2 regions of the Variovorax sp. UC122_21 genome follow, and region 1 is predicted to be linked to the other one. Evidence: riboswitches for the same ligand, from Rfam matches in the RefSeq annotation. Region 1 holds a riboswitch; the other holds the start of a gene.

Region 1 (9,095 bases):
CGGGTCGAGTCGATCGGCTGGGTGCTGCCGATCGACGACCACAGCTTCCGCATCTACACCGTGGGCCGGGTGAAGGAGCCCGGCGATCTCGCGCGGGTGCGCTCGCGCCTCAACGGCAAGCTGTGGGAAGAACTCAGCGAGGAGGAGCACCGCCGCTTTCCCGGCGACTACGAGGCCCAGGTGAGCCAGGGCGCGATCACCGCGCATTCGGAGGAGCACTTGGCGAGTTCCGACCGCGGCATCGTGATGCTGCGCCGGCTGCTGCAGCGCCAGCTCGACGCGCTGCGCGAAGGCCGCGACCCGGCCGGCGTGAGCTTCGACGCCGACGCGCCGCCGGTGCGCTTCGAGGCCGGCAACTTCCTGCAGGGCGAATGAGCGCGGCCGTCGAACGCATCGCGGTGCGCGTCGCGCGCAAGACGATCGAGGCCGAAGGCATCGCGGGCTTCCGGCTCGAGGCCGCCGACGGCGGCGCGCTGCCGCCCTTCGAGGCCGGCGCGCACATCGAAGTGCTGCTGCCCGGTGGCCTGGTGCGGCCCTACTCGCTGTGCAACCCGCCCGCGCAGGCGCCCGGCCACTACGAGATCGGCGTGCTGCGCGAGGCGGCATCGCGCGGCGGCTCACGCGCGCTGCACGAGGCGGTGACCGAGGGCACGCTGCTGCAGGTCGGCGCACCGCGCAATCTGTTCGCGCTCGACGAAGCGGCTGGCCACAGCCTGCTGCTGGCCGGCGGCATCGGCATCACGCCGCTGCTCGCGATGGCGCACCGGCTCGCAGCGCTGGGCCGCGACTTCGCGCTGCACTGCTGCAGCCGCAGCGCGCCACGTGCGGCGTATCGTGCGCGGCTGCGGGCGGAGACCTTCGCCGACCGGGTCTTCTTCCACGACGACGATGGCCCGCCCGCGCAACGCATCGACCTGGCCGCCACCATCGGCGCGCCGGTGCCAGGGCGCCATCTCTACGTCTGCGGGCCGAACGGCTTCATCGAAGCGGTGCGCGCCACCGCCTGCGCGCTCGGCTGGCCCGAGGAGCGCGTGCATTTCGAATGCTTCACGGGCGCGCCGCCGCCCGTCGAGCAGGCCGGAAGCTTCGAGGTGCAGCTGCGCAGCAGCGGCCGCGTGGTGCGCGTGCCGGCCGCGCTCAGCGTGGTGGACGCGCTCGCGGCCGAGGGCATCGAGATCCCGGTGTCCTGCGCCCAGGGCGTCTGCGGCACCTGCCTCACGCGCGTGCTCGAGGGCGAGATCGCGCACCACGACCTCTTCCTCACGCCCGCCGAGCAGGCCGCCAACGACCAGTTCCTGCCCTGCTGCTCGCGCGCGCGTTCGCCGCGGCTGGTGCTCGATCTCTAGGGCGCTTCTTTCTCCTCGAGCAGTTCGTGCAGCACCATGCGCGTCTGCCGGCCGCGCAGCGTCACCTGCTCCTCGATGCGGCGCGTGGGCAGCCGCCCCGCGAGCCCCTCGTGCGTGGTGTCGGACATCAGCGTGCGCGTGCCCAGGTCCTTGTTGCTGCCCTCGATACGGCTCGCGGCGTTGATCACGTCGCCGAGCGCGGTGTAGGAGAGCCGGTCGCTGGACCCGAGCACGCCGGCGATCACCACGCCGGTGTGCATGCCGATGCGCGTGTGGAAGGGCTGCAGCCCCTCGGCCTGCCAGCGGCGGTTGAGCTCGGCCATCTCGGCATGCAGCTCGAGCGCGGCCAGGCAGGCGCGGTACTCGGCATCGGGCAGCTCGAGCGGCGCGCCCCACAGCACCATGATGCCGTCGCCCATGTACTTGTCGACCACGCCGCCATGGCGCGCGAACACGCGCTGCGCGAGGTTGAAGTACTCGGTGAGCTGGCGCACCAGCAGGTCGGCCGGCAGCGATTCGGCGATGCTGGTGAAGCCCTCGACGTCGGTGAACATGGCGGTGATGCGGCGCGGCGAACCGCCGGGTGCCAGCGCATGGCCCTCGGCGACGAGCTGGCGGATCAGGTGCACCGGCACGAACTTGCTGAAGGCCCGCAGGCTGCGCGCGGAGTCGTCGAGCGCCTGGTTCAGGTGCTGGATCTCGAGCACGCGGCTTTGCTGCTGCGGCAGATCGTCGAGCTCGAGCCGGCCGATGCGGCGCGCGGTGTGCGACAGCTTCTCGATCGGCGCGGTCACCAGCTTCGACAGCCGCAGCGAGACGAAGAGCGCGAACACCAGGAAGGCCAGGGTCAGCAGCAGGCCCCAGCGCACCAGGCGCTCCACGCCGGCGAGCAGCACCGATTCGGGCTCCCAGCTGATCAGTTCCCAGCCCGTGGGGCCGATGCGCGAGGACTCGACCCGGTAGCGCTCGCCCGCGTGGGTGACGACGAAATTCTCGTCCTCCACGTTCTCCGAGATGCCGTGCGCCAGCATGTACGCATGCACCGCGCCGAGCACGCCGCCCTCGGGCAGGCGCAGTTCGCGCACGGGATCGGGATGGTCGCTGCGCGCGAGCACGTGGTGGTCGTCGCTCAACAGCACGCTCTCGCCGGGGCCGCGGCTGCCGAACTGGCGCACCAGCGTCGACAGGTGGCCCAGCGACAGGTGGCCGACCACCACCAGCGACTGCGGCGTGTGCCCCTCGTCGTCGAGCCGCTCGGCCGGCTGGGCGTAGCTCACGCCGAGTTCCTCGCCGTCGTCGAAACGGAACGGCGGCGTCCACACCGGCGCCTTCCGCGCCAGCGCCTCGCGGAACCAGGCGCGCTCGGTGGCGTCGTGGTCGCTGCGGAAGGACTCGATGCGCGTGGTCGCGAAGCGCTGGCGCGGATCGCCGCCCTCGACGTCGAACGGACGTTTGTATTCCCAGGTCTCGGTGCTGAAGGCCGGATCGCGCACCACCTGGCGGATCGCCGACACCGGGTAGCGCTCGGCCATCAGCAGGTGGCCGTCGTCGCTGGCCACGCCGAGGCTGTCGAGCTCGGTCGCTTCCTCGAGCAGGGTCCACAGCAGCTCGGCGCTGCGCTCGCCGTCCTCGCCCAGCGGATGCAGGCTCGGCGACTCGCCGACGGCGTGCACCACCGCCTGGGTCTTGGCCAGGAAGGCCAGCACGTTGTCCTCGATGCGGTCGTGGTGGACCTTGTGCGCCGACTCCCCGATGCGCGACACCAGCCGCTGCGCCCCCCAGTAGCCCAGCGCCACCAGCAGCAGCGACTGCACCAGCGCGACGGCGCAGATGATGGTGCCGACATCGACCCGGAAGCGCCGCATGCGGCTGGCGGCCGGGGGTGGCCGGCCGGCTTCCGTGGGGGCCGCGGATGGAGCAGCGTCTGCCATGTGATTCCCTTCCTGCGCGCTCGTGCGCGCCCGCGTTCGTTGTGGCGCGGATTGTCCCGGACTTCGCGGAATGCCCCCGGTACGCCGCGACAGGCCTAAAATGGCGGCTCGCTAGGGGGTGTTGGGTCGGCTTGCCGACCCGGCTGAGAAAGTCCCTTTGAACCTGATTGAGGTAATCCTCGCGCAGGGAAGCTGGTCCGGCGGCCTGTCACGTTCTCTCGCGTGCCGGCCGTGCCGCTGGAGCCTCGCCCACCTGCCAAACCTTTTGCCCGGAGCAAAACGGATGGCACACGACGACACATCGAACCCTCTCGCCAACGAGGCGCTGACGCCGCTGCCGGCGTCGCAGCGCGTCTTCGGCTGGCACGACCATGCCTCGCTCTGGTTCAGCCTGGGCGTGGGCCTGCTGGTGATGCAGATCGGCGCCTACCTGGTGCCGGCCGTGGGCACGCGCGACGCGGCGATCGCGATCGCGCTGGGCTCGTGCCTCGGCGCCGCGCTGCTGGCCTGGACCGCGCGCCTGGGCTGCGAGAGCGGCCTGGCCAGCGCGGGCCTGATGCATGCCACCTACGGCAGCGCCTTCGCGCGGCTGCCGGTGTTGCTCAACATCGTGCAGCTGGTGGGCTGGACCACCTTCGAGCTGGTGATCATGCGCGAGGGCACGCAGGCCATCGGCCAGTCGGTGGCCGGGCCATGGCTGGGCAGTGCCTGGGGCGGCGTGGCGACCACGCTGCTGTGGGGCGCGGTGCTGCTGGCGCTGCTCGCGGGCTCGATGGTGAAGCTGGTGCGGCGCTTCGTGAGCCGCTTCGGGCTGCCGCTGGTGGTGCTGTCGCTGCTGTGGCTCAGCTGGCAATTCGCAACGCAGTTGCATGCCAAGGGCTTCGATCCCTTCTGGTCGCGCCCGGGCGACGGCAGCATGGGCATGTTCGGCGCCCTCGACCTCGTGATCGCGATGCCGGTGTCGTGGCTGCCGCTGGTGGCCGACTATGCGCGCCACGGCAAGCGCAGCGCGGGCGGGCTCGGCAGCGCCTTCAGCGGCACCTGGATCGGCTATGCGCTGGCCAACATCTGGTGCTATGCGCTGGGCGTGATGGTGGTCAGCGTGGCCGAGCCCGGCACCAGCTTGGTCACGGCGCTGCTGCTGGCGCAGGGCGGGCTGGTGGCGCTGGGCCTGATCCTGATCGACGAGCTCGACAACGCCTATGGCGACGTCTACTCGGGCTCGGTCTCCACCCACAGCCTGCTGCCGCGCTGGAGCGTGAAGCGCTGGGGCCTGCTGCTGGCCGTGCTGTGCATCGCGCTCGCGCTGGTGCTGCCGATGCACACGCTCGAGCCCTTCCTGCTGCTGCTGAGCTCGGTGTTCGTGCCGCTCTACGGCGTGATCCTCGGGCGGCTGGGCGGCGGCCGCGCGGTGGCGCCGGCCGGCGCGCGTCCCAAGGTCGACCTGGCGGCGGCGCTGATCTGGATCGCGGGCATCGCGGCCTACCACGCGCTCGCGAAATGGGCGCCGCAGTTCGGCTCGGCGCTGCCGACGCTGGCGCTGACCTTCGTGCTGGCCTGGCTCAGCCGGCCGAAGCCTGCAGCGGCAGGCGCTGCGTCGGCACTGGCGCAAAGCCGTGGTTGAGCGGGCCATGACCGGCACCGACCTGCACGTCGACAGCGGCCGCCATCGCGCCGAGGATGTAGGCGCGCGCGCGCTCCACCGCCTCGGGCAGCGCAGCGCCCAGTGCCAGGTGCGCGGCGATGGCCGACGACAGCGTGCAGCCGGTGCCGTGCAGGTTGCGGCTCTCGATGCGGCGCGAGGCCAGGCGCGTGCGTTCGCCACTGGATTGCAACAGCACGTCGACCACCTCGCTGCCCGGCAGGTGGCCGCCCTTGAGCAGCACGGCGCGCGCGCCGAGCGCCAGCAGCTCGTCGGCCGCGCCGTCGAGCGAGCCGATGCCGTCGATCGCATGGCCGATCAGCAGGGCCGCCTCGTCGAGGTTGGGTGTGACCACCGCGGCGCGCGGGAACAGCTCGCGCACCAGCACCTGCACCGTCTCGGCCGCGATCAGGCGATCGCCGCTGGTGGCGACCATCACGGGGTCGAGCACCACGTTCGGCAGACGGTAGTGGTCGATGGCCCAGGCCACGACCTCGACCACCTCGGGCGCATGCAGCATGCCGAGCTTGACCGCGTCGACGCCGATGTCCTCGACCACGGCCTGGATCTGCGCCTTGAGGAAGGCCGGCGGCACGCCGTGGATGCCCGTGACGCCGAGCGTGTTCTGCGCGGTGAGCGCGGTGATGGCCGTCATGCCGTAGCAGCCGAGGGCCGCGAAGGTCTTGAGATCGGCCTGGATGCCGGCGCCGCCGCCGCTGTCGGAGCCGGCGATCGAGAGCACGCGCGCATAGCGCTGGGTGGGTCCTTGGGTCATGCCGAAAATTATCGACGCGATTCGAAGGCCCGAGGAGCATCGCGATGAACCTGCCCTTCCGATCGGCGGCGATCCTCGGCGCGGGCCTCATGGGCCGGCTGATGGCCGTGACGCTCGCGCGGGCCGGCTGCCGCGTCGACCTTTACGAAGCCGGCAGCGCCGAGGCCGAAGGCGCGGCCGCGCGCGTGGCCGCGGCCATGCTCGCGCCGCTCGCCGAGTCGGCGGTGGCACCGGTGCCACTGGGTGCGCATGGGCCACCACGCGCTGTCGCGCTGGCCCGAGCTGCTCGCACCGCTGGCGCGGCCGGTGTTCTTCCAGCGCGAAGGCACGCTGGTGCTGTGGCACCGGCAGGATGCGAACGAGGCCGCGCGGCTCGCGCGCGTGCTGGCCCACACCGGCACGCAGGTGCCCGAGTTGGCGCCGATGCGCACGCTCGATGGCGCGGGCATCGAGGTGCTCGAACCCTCGCTGGGCCGGCGCTTCGCCAGCGGCCTGTTCCTGCCCGGCGAAGGCCAGCTCGACAACCGCGCGCTGCTGGCCGCGTTGCTCGCGACCTTGCAGGCCGACGACAAGGTCACGCTGCACTGGCAGTCGCCGCGCGCGCCCGAGGACTTCGCTCCCGATTCGCCGGGCCAGCCCGATTGGCTGATCGACTGCCGCGGCCTCGGTGCCCGGCCGCAGTGGAACGCGCTGCGCGGCGTGCGTGGCGAGGTGATCCGCGTGCATGCGCCCGACGTGACGCTGGCGCGGCCCACGCGGCTCGTGCATCCGCGTTATCCGCTCTACATCGCGCCCAAGCCCGAGGGCCTGTTCGTGATCGGCGCGACCGAGATCGAATCGGACGACATGTCGCCCGCGAGCGTGCGCTCCACGCTCGAGCTGCTGAGTGCCGCCTACGCGGTGCACAGCGGCTTCGCCGAGGCGCGCATCGTCGAGATCGCGACGCAGTGCCGCCCCACCCTGCCCGACAACCTGCCCGCGCTGCGCCAGCCGCGGCCGCGCGTGCTGCAGATCAACGGCCTGTACCGCCACGGTTTCATGATCGCGCCCGCGCTGCTCGACGCCGCGATGGAGTGGCTCGCGCAGGGCCGCTCGCCGCTCGCGCAAGGCTTCGGCCTGGAGACCCCATGACGACGATGAACATCCTGATCAACGACAAGCCCTTCGCGCTGCCCGAGCACGCCACGCTGACCGACGCCCTCGCCGCGCTGAATGCCACGCCGCCTTTCGCGGTGGCCGTGAACCGCGAGTTCGTGCCGCGCTCGGCCTATGCCGCGCGCGCGCTGCGGCCCGACGACCGCGTCGAAGTGATCCGCCCCGTGACGGGCGGCTGAACGCATTGATGGAGACAAGACCGATGACCACGACCCCGAACGACCCGCTGGTGCTCTACGGCGAGACCTTCCACAGCCGCCTGCTGCTGGGCACCGCGCGCTACCCCTCGCCCGACCTGCTCGAGGCCGCCGTGAAGCGCGCGAAGCCCGCGATGCTCACGGCCTCGCTGCGGCGCCAGACCGCCAACCAGGGCTCGGGCAACAGCGAGCTCGGCAACGGCTTCTGGGAGCTGCTGCGCCGGCTCGAGGTGCCGGTGCTGCCCAACACCGCGGGCTGCCACAGCGTGCAGGAAGTGGTCGCCACCGCGCAGATGGCGCGCGAGCTGTTCGACACGCCGTGGATCAAGCTCGAGCTGATCGGCGACGACTACACGCTGCAGCCAGACACGCTGAACCTGGTCGATGCCGCCTCGCAGCTGATCCGCGACGGCTTCAAGGTGCTGCCCTACTGCACCGAGGACCTGGTGCTGTGCCAGCGGCTGGTCGACATCGGCTGCCAGGCCGTGATGCCGTGGGCCGCGCCGATCGGCACCGGCCGCGGGCCGGTCAACCCCTATGCGCTGCAGGTGCTGCGCGACCGGCTCGAGGTGCCGATGCTGGTCGACGCCGGACTGGGCCTGCCCTCGCATGCCTGCCAGGTGATGGAGTGGGGCTTCGACGGCGTGCTGCTGAACACCGCCGTCGCTCTCGCGCAGGACCCGGTCGCGATGGCCGGTGCCTTCGCCGACGCGGTGCAGGCCGGCCGGGCCGCGCGCCGCGCCGGTGCCATGGCCGCGCAGGATGCGGCGCAGGCCAGCACGCCGGTGCTGGGCACGCCGTTCTGGCATCACGCGGGATGAGCGGCACCATGAACCACGAACAGCAACCGGACCGCGCGCGCGTCGCGCAAGAGATCGTCGCGGCGCATGGCCTGCGCTTCGGCGCCGCCACCTCGGCCCCCGCGGCCGCCATCGCCTACAGCGCCGACGACGCCATCTACCGCGGCGCGCGGCAGGCCTGCGGCGCGCTCGGCTTCATCGACATCGACGCCGAATGCATCGCGCGCGCCTGGCGCGCGCAGAGCGAGCGCCTCGGCGGCTTCGATGCGCAGCGCTGGCCCGATGCGCCCGCCGATTTCGGCCTGCGCGAATTTCCGCCGGCGGCGCGCGACAACGCCTTCGCGCCCTGCCCCGAGCAGCTCGGCCTCTATGCGGTGCTGCCCGATGCGGCCTGGGGTCGGCCGCATGGCGCGCGCGGGCGTGCCGACGGTGCAGCTGCGCTTCAAGTCCGAGGACGCACAGGCCGTGGCGCGCGAAGTGCGCGCGGCCGTCGAGGCCGTGCAAGGCACCGGTGCGCTGCTGTTCATCAACGACCACTGGCGCCTGGCGATCGAGGCGCGTGCCTACGGCGTGCACCTGGGCCAGGAAGACCTCGATGCGCTCGCGCCCGAGGAACTGCAACAGATCCACGCCGCCGGCCTGCGCCTGGGCGTCAGCACGCACGGCTATGCCGAGATGGTGCGCGCCGATGCGGTGAGCCCGAGCTACATCGCGATGGGCGCGGTCTACCCGACCACGCTCAAGAAGATGGCGACCGCGCCACAAGGCGTGGCGCGGCTCGCGGCCTATGCGCGATTGCTGCGCGGCTATCCGCAGGTGGGCATCGGCGGCATCGACGCGCTGCGCCTGCCCGAGGTGCTCGCCACCGGCGTCGGCTCCGTCGCCGTGGTGCGCGCGCTGGTCGCCGCCGAGGACCCCGAAGGCACGGCCGCGCAATGGATGGCGGCCATCGACGCCCACCGCACCGCATCGGCTGCGAAGCCCTGAAACCCGACCGAATGACGCATCTCTCTCCTCTTCTTTCGCGCACCCCCATCGCCTGCGCGATGGCCGCCCTGCTCGCAGCCCACGGCGCCTTCGCCCAGGCACAGGACACCACCGCGCTGCCCGCGGTGACCGTGAACCCGGCCGCCCTCGCGCCGCCGGCCGAGATCAGCGGCTTCGGCGACGTGCCGCTGCGCGAGCTGCCGCTGTCGGCCACCGTGATCGACAGCAACCAGCTGCGCGCGAGCGGTGCGCGGCGCCTCGC
Region 2 (9,095 bases), 3.0 Mb from region 1:
CATGCACGAGCTGGCCTTCGGCGTCACCGGCTACAACCCGGCCTTCCCCTCGGGCCCCGAGGTCGGCGTGCGCAATGCCTACGACCCGCGCCGCATCGCGGGCGGTTCCTCGTCGGGCAACGGCGCGGCGCTCGGCGCGCGCATGGTGCCGGCCGCGCTGGGCACCGACACCGGCGGCTCGGTGCGCATTCCCTGCGCCTTCAACGGCTGCGCCTCGCTGCGGCCCTCGATGGGGCGCTATCCGCAGCAGGGCATCGCGCCGATCTCGCACACGCGCGACACCGCCGGCCCGATGGCGCTGTCGGTGGCCGACCTGGTGCTGCTCGACCGCGCGATCGCGGGCGGCGCGGCGGTGCGTCCGGCCAACCTCAAGCGCGTGCGGCTCGGCGTGGTGCCGGCCTTCTTCGCCAACCTCGATGCCGACACCCGCGCCGCCACCGATGCCGCGCTCGCCAAGCTGCGCGCGGCCGGCGTCACGCTGGTCGAGCTCGAGATGCCGAAGCTCGGCGAGCTCAACGGCGCGGTGGGTTTCCCGGTCGCGCTCTACGAGGCGAACGACGACATGGCGGCCTACCTCGCGAAGTACGACACGGGCATCGACCTGAAGCAGCTCGCCGCCGGCATCGCCAGCCCCGACGTCAAGGGCACCTTCGACGGCCTGGTGCTGCCGCGCAAGCTGCCAGCCGCGAACGGCACGGTCGACGCCAGGCCGGCCTACGACAACGCGATGCGCGTGGCGCGCCCGGCGCTGCAGAAGCTCTATCGCGACACTTTCACGAAGCACCGGCTCGACGCGCTGGTGTTCCCGACCGTGCCGCAGGTGGCGCTGCTGGCCGCGCCCGAGGCCAGCAGCCCGGAGAACTTCGGCGCGCTGATCCAGAACACCGACCCCGGCAGCAACGCCGGCATCCCGGGCCTGCAGCTGCCCTCGGCGCTGGGCGCGACCAGCGGCCTGCCGATCGGGCTCGAGCTCGACGGGCCCGCGGGCAGCGACCGCCGCCTGCTGGCGCTGGGCCTGGCGATCGAGCCCTTGCTGGGACGGCTGCCGGCGGCGAAGTAGGGCGGCGCGCGGCTTCTTCAGTCGCGCGGCAGCACGCCCGCGAGCGCCGAGCGGCGCTCGATGCCGAGCTTGTCGAAGATGCGCCGCAGGTAGGTGCGCACCGTGGGCACGCCCACCGCCATGCGGCGCGCGATGTCCTTGTCGGTGAGGCCTTCGCGCACCGCGCGCGCCACCTGCTGCTCGCGCGCGCTGAGGCTGGCCCAGGGCGAGGCGGCGCTGTCCTGCGCCGCGACGCAAGGCGCCTGCGCGCGCTGCCGGGCCCGCAGCAGCGCGCCCGCGAACGCGGGCTCGATCAGGTCGAGCATCAGCGTCTCGCGCGCGCCGAAATCGCCGCGCTCCTTGCGGCGCCAGATGCGCAGGTCACCGAGCGCGCGCTCGCCGTCGAAGGTGTGAAGGTTCAGACCCCAGTGCAGGCCGTCGCGCGCGAGGAAGTCGTTGAAGAAGGGCGTGCGCATCAGTTCGCGCTGCGGCATCACCTCGGTCACGCGCGTGGCGCGGCGGCGCGACTGCAGCACGAAGGTGATCGGGTCGTGGTGCTGGTGCCACTGCGCATAGGTGTCGAGGTTGGCCGGCGCCATGTTGATCGCCACGCGCGAGCCGAAGCCGCCGCGCTCGGCGTCCCAGACGAAGGACGCGAACTGGTCGGCCCGCAGCAGGCCGAGCAGCGCATGGCCGAGGCGCTCGCGGATCTCGCGCTCGCCGCACTCGTCGCGCGCGAGCAGCGTGAACACGCCGCGCAGGGCCTGCTGTTCGGAAGCGCTCAGGTACATGGCCGTTGTTCCTCGATGGTGTGCGTTGTCTTCTCGTGGTCCACCCCGGTCTCCGGGGCGCCACGTTAGCGGGTAGCAAGCGGCACGCCAAGGGTGGATGCCCGCGGCCCCAGGGCTTGCCCTCTGGGGGGCCCGGCCCGCACGGTGTTCCAATAGGGGCCTCCATGCCCAGCGTTCCCGATCCCTCCACCGCACCCTGCCCCTGCGGCCGCACCGACCGCCGCGACAAGCCCATCGCCTACGCGATGTGCTGCGGCCGCTACCTCGACGACTTCGAGCACACCCCCGCGCCCGATGCCGAATCGCTGATGCGTTCGCGCTATACGGCCTTCGTGCGCGAGCGTGCCGAGTACCTGCTCGGCACCTGGCACGCGAGCACGCGGCCGGCCTCGCTCGACTTCGAGCCGGACGTGCGCTGGCTCGGGCTCGACGTGCGCGGCCGCTCGATCAGCGATGCCGACCATGCCGAGGTCGAGTTCGTCGCGCGCCAGCGCGGCGCCTCGGGCACGGCCTCGCGGCTGCACGAGCGCAGCCGCTTCGTGCGCGAGTCCGACGACGCGGGCCTGTCGCGCTGGTATTACGTCGACGGCGACCTGCAGGCCCGGGCCTGAGCCTCGGCATTGACGCGGGCGGTTGACGGCGCGCCCCGGCGCTCGCACAATCAGCCCCGCTCCCGGGGTGCACGCATGTGGCGTGCTGAGATGGCAAAGCTGCCGACCCGCGAACTTGATCCGGGTCATACCGGCGTAAGAAGAGCTGCACTCCCTGGCTTCGGTCCGTCGTCCCTCCCCATCCGGGATGGCGCCCCCAGCCCACCGAGCGATTGCGGAGCACCCTTTCCATCCACAAGGAGTGCCCCGCATGAATGCCCCGACAAGTTCACCTCCCTGCTCTCGCTCACGCGCGAGCCCTTCCCCGCGTCGCACAAGTGCGTCATCCCCGGCAGCCGGCCCGACCTGTTCGTGCCGGTGCGCGACGTGAAGCTCACCAACGGCGAGACCGTGTCGCTCTACGACACCTCGGGCCCCTACACCGACCCGAAGGTCGAGATCGACGTGCGCCGCGGCCTGCCCGACGTGCGCGGTGCCTGGGTCGTGGAGCGCGGCGACACCGAGAGCTACGAGGGGCGCGTGCACCATGCGCTCGACGACGGCGCGAAGAACGAGGACCGCGATGCCCAGCGCCTGGCCGAGCTGCGTGCCGGCGCCTCGGCGCTGCAGCGCACGCCGCGCCGCGCGAAGTCGGGCGCCAACGTCACGCAGATGCACTACGCGCGCCGCGGCATCGTCACGCCCGAGATGGAGTACGTGGCGCTGCGCGAGAACGGCAAGCGCGAATGGATGGCCGAGTACCTCGCCAACGAGGAGCGCGCGAAGCGCGTGGCCGGCAACCCCATGGGCGCGAGCATCCCGCGCATCATCACGCCCGAGTTCGTGCGCGACGAGGTGGCGCGCGGCCGCGCGATCATTCCCGCCAACATCAACCACCCCGAGGTGGAGCCGATGGCGATCGGGCGCAACTTCAAGGTGAAGATCAACGCCAACATCGGCAACTCGGCCGTCACCTCGAGCATCGAGGAAGAGGTGGAGAAGCTGGTGTGGGCGATCCGCTGGGGCGCCGACAACGTGATGGACCTGTCGACCGGCAAGAACATCCACACCACGCGCGACTGGATCGTGCGCAACAGCCCGGTGCCCATCGGCACCGTGCCGATCTACCAGGCGCTCGAGAAGGTGGGCGGCGTGGCCGAGGACCTGACCTGGGAGATCTACCGCGACACGCTGATCGAGCAGGCCGAGCAGGGCGTCGACTACTTCACCATCCACGCCGGGCTGCGGCTGCCGTTCATCCACCTGACGGCCGACCGCATGACGGGCATCGTCTCGCGCGGCGGCTCGATCATGGCGAAGTGGTGCATCGCGCACCACAAGGAGAGCTTCCTCTACACGCACTTCGAGGACATCTGCGACATCATGAAGGCCTACGACGTGAGCTTCTCGCTCGGCGACGGCCTGCGCCCCGGCAGCGGCGCCGATGCCAACGACGAGGCGCAGTTCGCCGAGCTGCGCACCCTCGGCGAGCTCACGCAGATCGCCTGGAAGCACGACGTGCAGACCATGATCGAAGGCCCGGGCCACGTGCCGATGCACATGATCCAGTCGAACATGGACGAGCAGCTCAAGCACTGCCACGAGGCGCCGTTCTACACCCTGGGCCCGCTGACGATCGACATCGCGCCGGGCTACGACCACATCGCGAGCGCGATCGGCGCGGCGATGATCGGCTGGGCCGGCACGGCGATGCTGTGCTACGTGACGCCGAAGGAGCACCTGGGGCTGCCCGACCGCGACGACGTGAAGCAGGGGATCATTGCCTACAAGATCGCGGCGCATGCGGCGGACGTGGCGAAGGGGCACCCGGGGGCGCGCTCGCGCGACGATGCGCTGAGCAAGGCGCGCTTCGAGTTCCGCTGGCAGGACCAGTTCAACCTGGGGCTCGATCCGGATACGGCGCGCGAATTCCACGACGAGACGCTGCCGAAGGATTCGAGCAAGGTGGCGCACTTCTGTTCGATGTGCGGGCCGAAGTTCTGCTCGATGAAGATCACGCAGGAGGTGCGGGAGTACGCTGCGGCGAAGGGGGTGGCGGAGGCGTTGGCTGTGGAGACGGGGATGGAGGAGAAGTCGAAGGAGTTCGTGGCGGGTGGGGGGGAGATGTACATCCCTATTCGGGCGGTCTGAGGGGTTCTGCCTTTTTGCTTCTTGCTTAGGTCGTTGGCCGGGACTCGCCCCGGCGGGCGACTCACTTTTCTTGTCTCGCCAAGAAAAGTAAGCAAAAGAAGGCGACCCCACTGTCTGCGACCCCTTCGCTGCGCTACGGGGCAACCTGCGGTGCTCGCGTTTCGCGGGGTCTCGCAGAACTCGCTTCGCTCAAACAGCTGCGAGCCCTGATCCGCGAAACGCTGCGCTCCTCGGCGCAGCCAGAGGGGGGTGGGTCGGGCCATCGCTTCGCTCGGCCATTCGGTGGTGGCCGGGCCTTCGCTTTGCTCGGCCGGTACCATCTCCCCATGTCTTCTTTTCCTTTCGCCGCGGTTCTCTTCGACTGCGACGGTGTCCTCGTCGACTCCGAACCCATCACCAACCGCGTGCTTGCCGAGATGCTCGGCGAACTGGGCTGGCCGCTCACCACCGACGAATCGATGCGCATCTTCACCGGCAAGGCGGTCAAGGACGAAGCCGACCTGATCGAGTCGAAGACCGGGTTTCGCATCACGCCCGAATGGCTGCACGGCTTTCGCGAGCGCCGCAACGAGGCGCTGGAGCGGGACCTGACGGCGATTCCGAATGCGCCCGCCGCGGTGCGCGCGCTGTTCGAGCGGCTCGACGGACGCATCGCTTGCGCCTCGGGCGCGGATCGCTTCAAGGTCGAGCTGCAGCTCGAGAAGGTCGGCATCCTCGACTGCTTCGCGGGACGGGTCTTCAGCGGGCACGAGATGCCGCGCTCGAAGCCGGCGCCCGACGTGTATCTCGCGGCGGCGGCGGCGCTGGGCGTGGATCCGAAGCGCTGCGCGGTGGTCGAGGACACGGTCACGGGCGCGATGGCGGGCGTGGCGGCGGGCGCGACGGTGTTCGGCTACAGCACGGGCGAGTCGGGCCACAGCGGGCCCGCGGCGCTGCGCAGCGTCGGCGCGGTGCAGGTGTTCAGCGACATGGCCGAACTGCCGGCACTGCTCGCGGCGCACCGGCCCATCGGCTGAAGCGAACACCCACCGGCGGCAGGGCTGCCGGCTTTCTGTTCGAATCGAATCACGCCCGGCCGCCCGCGGCGCCGGCCCACCCTCCAATGCCCACCAGGAGCCCCCGCGCATGACCTCCGAGTACAAGACCGAACAGCCCGACCGCAGCGAACTCGACGCCCTGCAAGGCCCCGCGGTGGTCGAGTTCGGCACCAACTGGTGCGGCATCTGCAAGGCCGCGCAGCCGGACATCGCCGCGGCCTTCGCGCAGCATCCGGGCCTGCGCCACATCAAGGTCGAGGACGGCAGCGGGCGTCCGCTGGGCCGCTCGTTCGGCGTGAAGCTGTGGCCCACGCTGGTGTTCATGCGCGACGGCCGCGAGGTCGCCAAGCTGGTGCGGCCCACCGACAGCGCCTCGATCGGCGAGGCGCTCGCGAAGATCGCGCAGCCGGCCTGAGGCGTCTTCCCGTGGCATCGCGCGCGGGTTAATCCCGAGCGCCAGGCATTTCGCGCCGCGCCGCCGGCCGCCACAATCCCGGCATGCAGCCGACGCCGCCGCAATCCACCTGGCAGGTCTCCGATGCCGCCCTCGGCCGGCCGTCGTCGGCCGTGCTCGACCTGCGCGCGGTCTCGCTGCTGCTCGATGCGCCGCGCGACGCGGCACCGGCCCGCGCGATGCTGCATTTCCTCAATGCGCTGCTGCCGGTGGAGTTCATCTCGCTGGTGTCGCATGGCGACGAGGCACCGGCGCAGATCGAAGGGCACGCGTTCCACGCGGCCACGCCCAACGTCACGCGCGAATGCTTCGCGCAGTACCGGCGCCACTTCTACCGCTTCGACGACGCCACGCGCATCGCGCGGCAGATGCGCGTGCAGACCCGCGAGTCGGCCGCGATGACGGTGCTGCACATGCGCTCGCCCGACATCCCCGATGCCGGCTGGCGCCAGCAGATCTACGAGCGCGAGCATCTCTCGGAGCGACTGGCGCTGCTCTACATGCCGGCGCCGCGCACCGCGTTCTCGATCAACCTCTACCGCAGCGAGGCCATGGGCCGCTTTGCGCCGCAGGAGATCGAGCGCGTGCTCGCGGTGTCGCCGCTGCTGCGGCAGGTGCACCGCAACCTGGTGGGCGCGGGCGGCGTCGGGCCCGACATGGACACCCGCATCGCGTTGGCCCGCGCGCGCATCGCGGCGCTGGCGGGCGCGCTGAGCGCGCGCGAGCTCGACGTGGCGGCGCGCATCGCCTGCGGGCTCACGGCCGACGGCATCGCGGCCGACCTCGACATCGCGCCCTCGAGCGTGGTCACGCTGCGCAAGCGCGCCTACCTCAAGCTCGGCATCCACGACCGCGCCGCGCTGGTGCGGCTCGCGGCCTGACCCTCCCTCGCTGATCGCCGCTCTCGTTGTCTTCGCCGTCCCCTTCGCGGGGGACGCGCCACCCGGCCGTTCGCCCCACGATCGCGGCAGCGGCGGGCACACGATCTCGCCGCACACGATGGAGACGAGAACGCGCATGTTCATCCGCAACTGCTGGTACGTGGTCGCCTGGGACCACGAGATTCCCGCCGAGGGCCTGTTCAACCGCACCGTCATCGGCGAGCCGCTGCTGCTGTACCGCACCGCGCAGGGCGAGGTGGTGGCGCTCGAGGACCGCTGCTGCCATCGCCACGCGCCGCTGTCCAAGGGCCGGCGCGAAGGCGACTGCGTGCGCTGCGGCTACCACGGGCTCAAGTTCGATGCGCGCGGCCTCTGCGTCGAGGTGCCGGGCATGGCGACGGTGCCGCCGCGCGCACGGGTGCGCAGCTATCCGGTGGCGGTGCGCAACCGCTGGGTGTTCGTGTGGATGGGCGAGGCCGAGCGCGCCGACACGGCACTGCTGCCCGACAACTTCTCGTGCGACCACCCCGAGTGGCGCCACATTCCGGGCTACCTGCACTACGACACGCCCTACCTGCTGATCTGCGACAACCTGCTGGACTTCTCGCACCTGAGCTACGTGCACGAGAAGACGCTCGGCGGCTCGACCGCGATCGCGCAGGCGCGGCCCGAGATCGAGAAGATCGAGCGCGGCCTGCGCGTGACGCGCCGGGTGGCGAACGTGCCGCCGCCCGCGCACTGGGCCGGCGCGCGGCCCTTCGCGCCCGATGCGCGTTTCGACCGCTGGTTCGTCTATGACTTCGTGCTGCCGGGCACGCTGCTGATGCAGTCGGGCGGCCGGCCGGTGGAGGACGCCGAGGGCGACATGCGCCATGCCGTCGAGCTGCACAGCTGCCAGACCCTGACGCCCGAGACCGAGACCAGCACCCACTACTTCTTCCAGCAGGCGCACCGGCCCTCGCTCGGCGGCGAGCAGCTCACGCGCACGCTCTACGACAGCCTGATCGTGGCCTTCAACGAGGACCGCGACATGATCACCGCGCAGGCCCGCAACATCGAGCACGCGCCCCTGCTGCCGATGCTGCCGCTGGCCATGGATTCGGCGCTGGTGCAGTTCCGCCGGCTGGTGGCGCAGGCGCTCGAGGACGAGCGGCGGAACGAGGTGCCCTCGCAGCCCGAGCGCGCCGCGAGCTGCTGACGCGCGGCGCCAGACAACACGAGAACCCACGAGGAGACAAGACCCATGCTCAAGCTGCTTTCGATCGCCTGCGCCGCGCTGGCCTTCGCCGTTCCCGCCGCCGCCCAGGAGGCCTACCCGTCGCGGCCGATCCGCATCGTCGTGCCCTATCCGGCCGGCGGCGCCACCGACTACGTGGCGCGCACCGTCGGCGAGCGCCTGTCGAAGGCGCTGGGCCAGCCGGTGGTGGTCGACAACAAGGCGGGCGCGGCCGGTGCCATCGGCGCCGCCGAGGTGGCGCGCGCCAAGGCCGACGGCTACACGCTGCTGATGACGATCACCGACTCGCAGATCAACAACACCGCGCTCTACCGCACGCTGGCCTACGACCCGCGCAAGGACTTCGCGCCGATCACGCAGATCGTGCGCAGCCCGGCGCTGATCTCGACCCATCCGGGCTCGGGCCTGCGCAGCCTCGCCGACCTCAAGGCCAAGGCCGGGCCCGGTGGCGCGAAGCTCAGCTATGCCTCCTGGGGCATCGGCGGCCTGGGCCACCTGGCCGGCGAGAGCCTCAACCGCAGCCTGGGCGGCGGCATGGTGCACGTGCCGCAGCGCGGCGAGGGGCTGGTGGTCACCGACCTGCTGTCGGGCACGGTCGACATCGGCCTGTCGTCGGTGGCGAGCGCGATGCAGCACGTGCCGGGCGGCAAGATCGTGCCGCTGGCCGTGCTCGGGCGGCAGCGCTCGAGCACCTTGCCGCAGGTGCCGACGATGCACGAGCTGGGCTTCGACGATCCGCTGTACGACAGCAACGTCTGGATCGGCCTGCTCGCGCCCGCGGCCACGCCGAAGCCCATCGTGGAGCGGCTCGCGAAGGAGGTGCGCGAGGTGGTGGGCACGCCCGAGGTCGGCCAGCAGTTCGTGGCCCGCGGCTTCGAGATCATGAACAGCACGCCCGAGCAGTTCGCGAGCGCC

The links. Region 1 has a riboswitch for thiamine pyrophosphate ahead of ACHMXE_RS29120 (purine-cytosine permease family protein). Riboswitches for the same ligand answer to the same signal wherever they lie in the genome.
Region 2: another riboswitch for thiamine pyrophosphate. It lies ahead of thiC (phosphomethylpyrimidine synthase ThiC); the one in region 1 lies ahead of ACHMXE_RS29120 (purine-cytosine permease family protein).

Annotation. Positions count from the first base shown of each region.
Region 1 is NZ_CP172004.1:3,541,609-3,550,703, forward strand. It holds gene ACHMXE_RS29105 (Rieske 2Fe-2S domain-containing protein) at 1-375, shown strand, start outside; gene ACHMXE_RS29110 (PDR/VanB family oxidoreductase) at 372-1,346, shown strand; gene ACHMXE_RS29115 (adenylate/guanylate cyclase domain-containing protein) at 1,343-3,277, opposite strand; TPP riboswitch at 3,382-3,484, shown strand; gene ACHMXE_RS29120 (purine-cytosine permease family protein) at 3,561-4,901, shown strand; gene thiD (bifunctional hydroxymethylpyrimidine kinase/phosphomethylpyrimidine kinase) at 4,840-5,694, opposite strand; partial or broken gene ACHMXE_RS29130 (FAD-dependent oxidoreductase) at 5,739-6,825, shown strand; gene thiS (sulfur carrier protein ThiS) at 6,831-7,028, shown strand; gene ACHMXE_RS29140 (thiazole synthase) at 7,052-7,867, shown strand; partial or broken gene thiE (thiamine phosphate synthase) at 7,876-8,833, shown strand; gene ACHMXE_RS29150 (TonB-dependent siderophore receptor) at 8,893-9,095, shown strand, end outside.
Region 2 is NZ_CP172004.1:552,120-561,214, forward strand. It holds gene iaaH (indoleacetamide hydrolase) at 1-1,060, shown strand, start outside; gene ACHMXE_RS14825 (helix-turn-helix transcriptional regulator) at 1,078-1,830, opposite strand; gene ACHMXE_RS14830 (YchJ family protein) at 1,995-2,441, shown strand; TPP riboswitch at 2,495-2,599, shown strand; gene thiC (phosphomethylpyrimidine synthase ThiC) at 2,718-4,571, shown strand; gene ACHMXE_RS14840 (HAD family phosphatase) at 4,898-5,587, shown strand; gene ACHMXE_RS14845 (thioredoxin family protein) at 5,697-6,023, shown strand; gene ACHMXE_RS14850 (LuxR C-terminal-related transcriptional regulator) at 6,107-6,943, shown strand; gene ACHMXE_RS14855 (Rieske 2Fe-2S domain-containing protein) at 7,080-8,141, shown strand; gene ACHMXE_RS14860 (Bug family tripartite tricarboxylate transporter substrate binding protein) at 8,187-9,095, shown strand, end outside.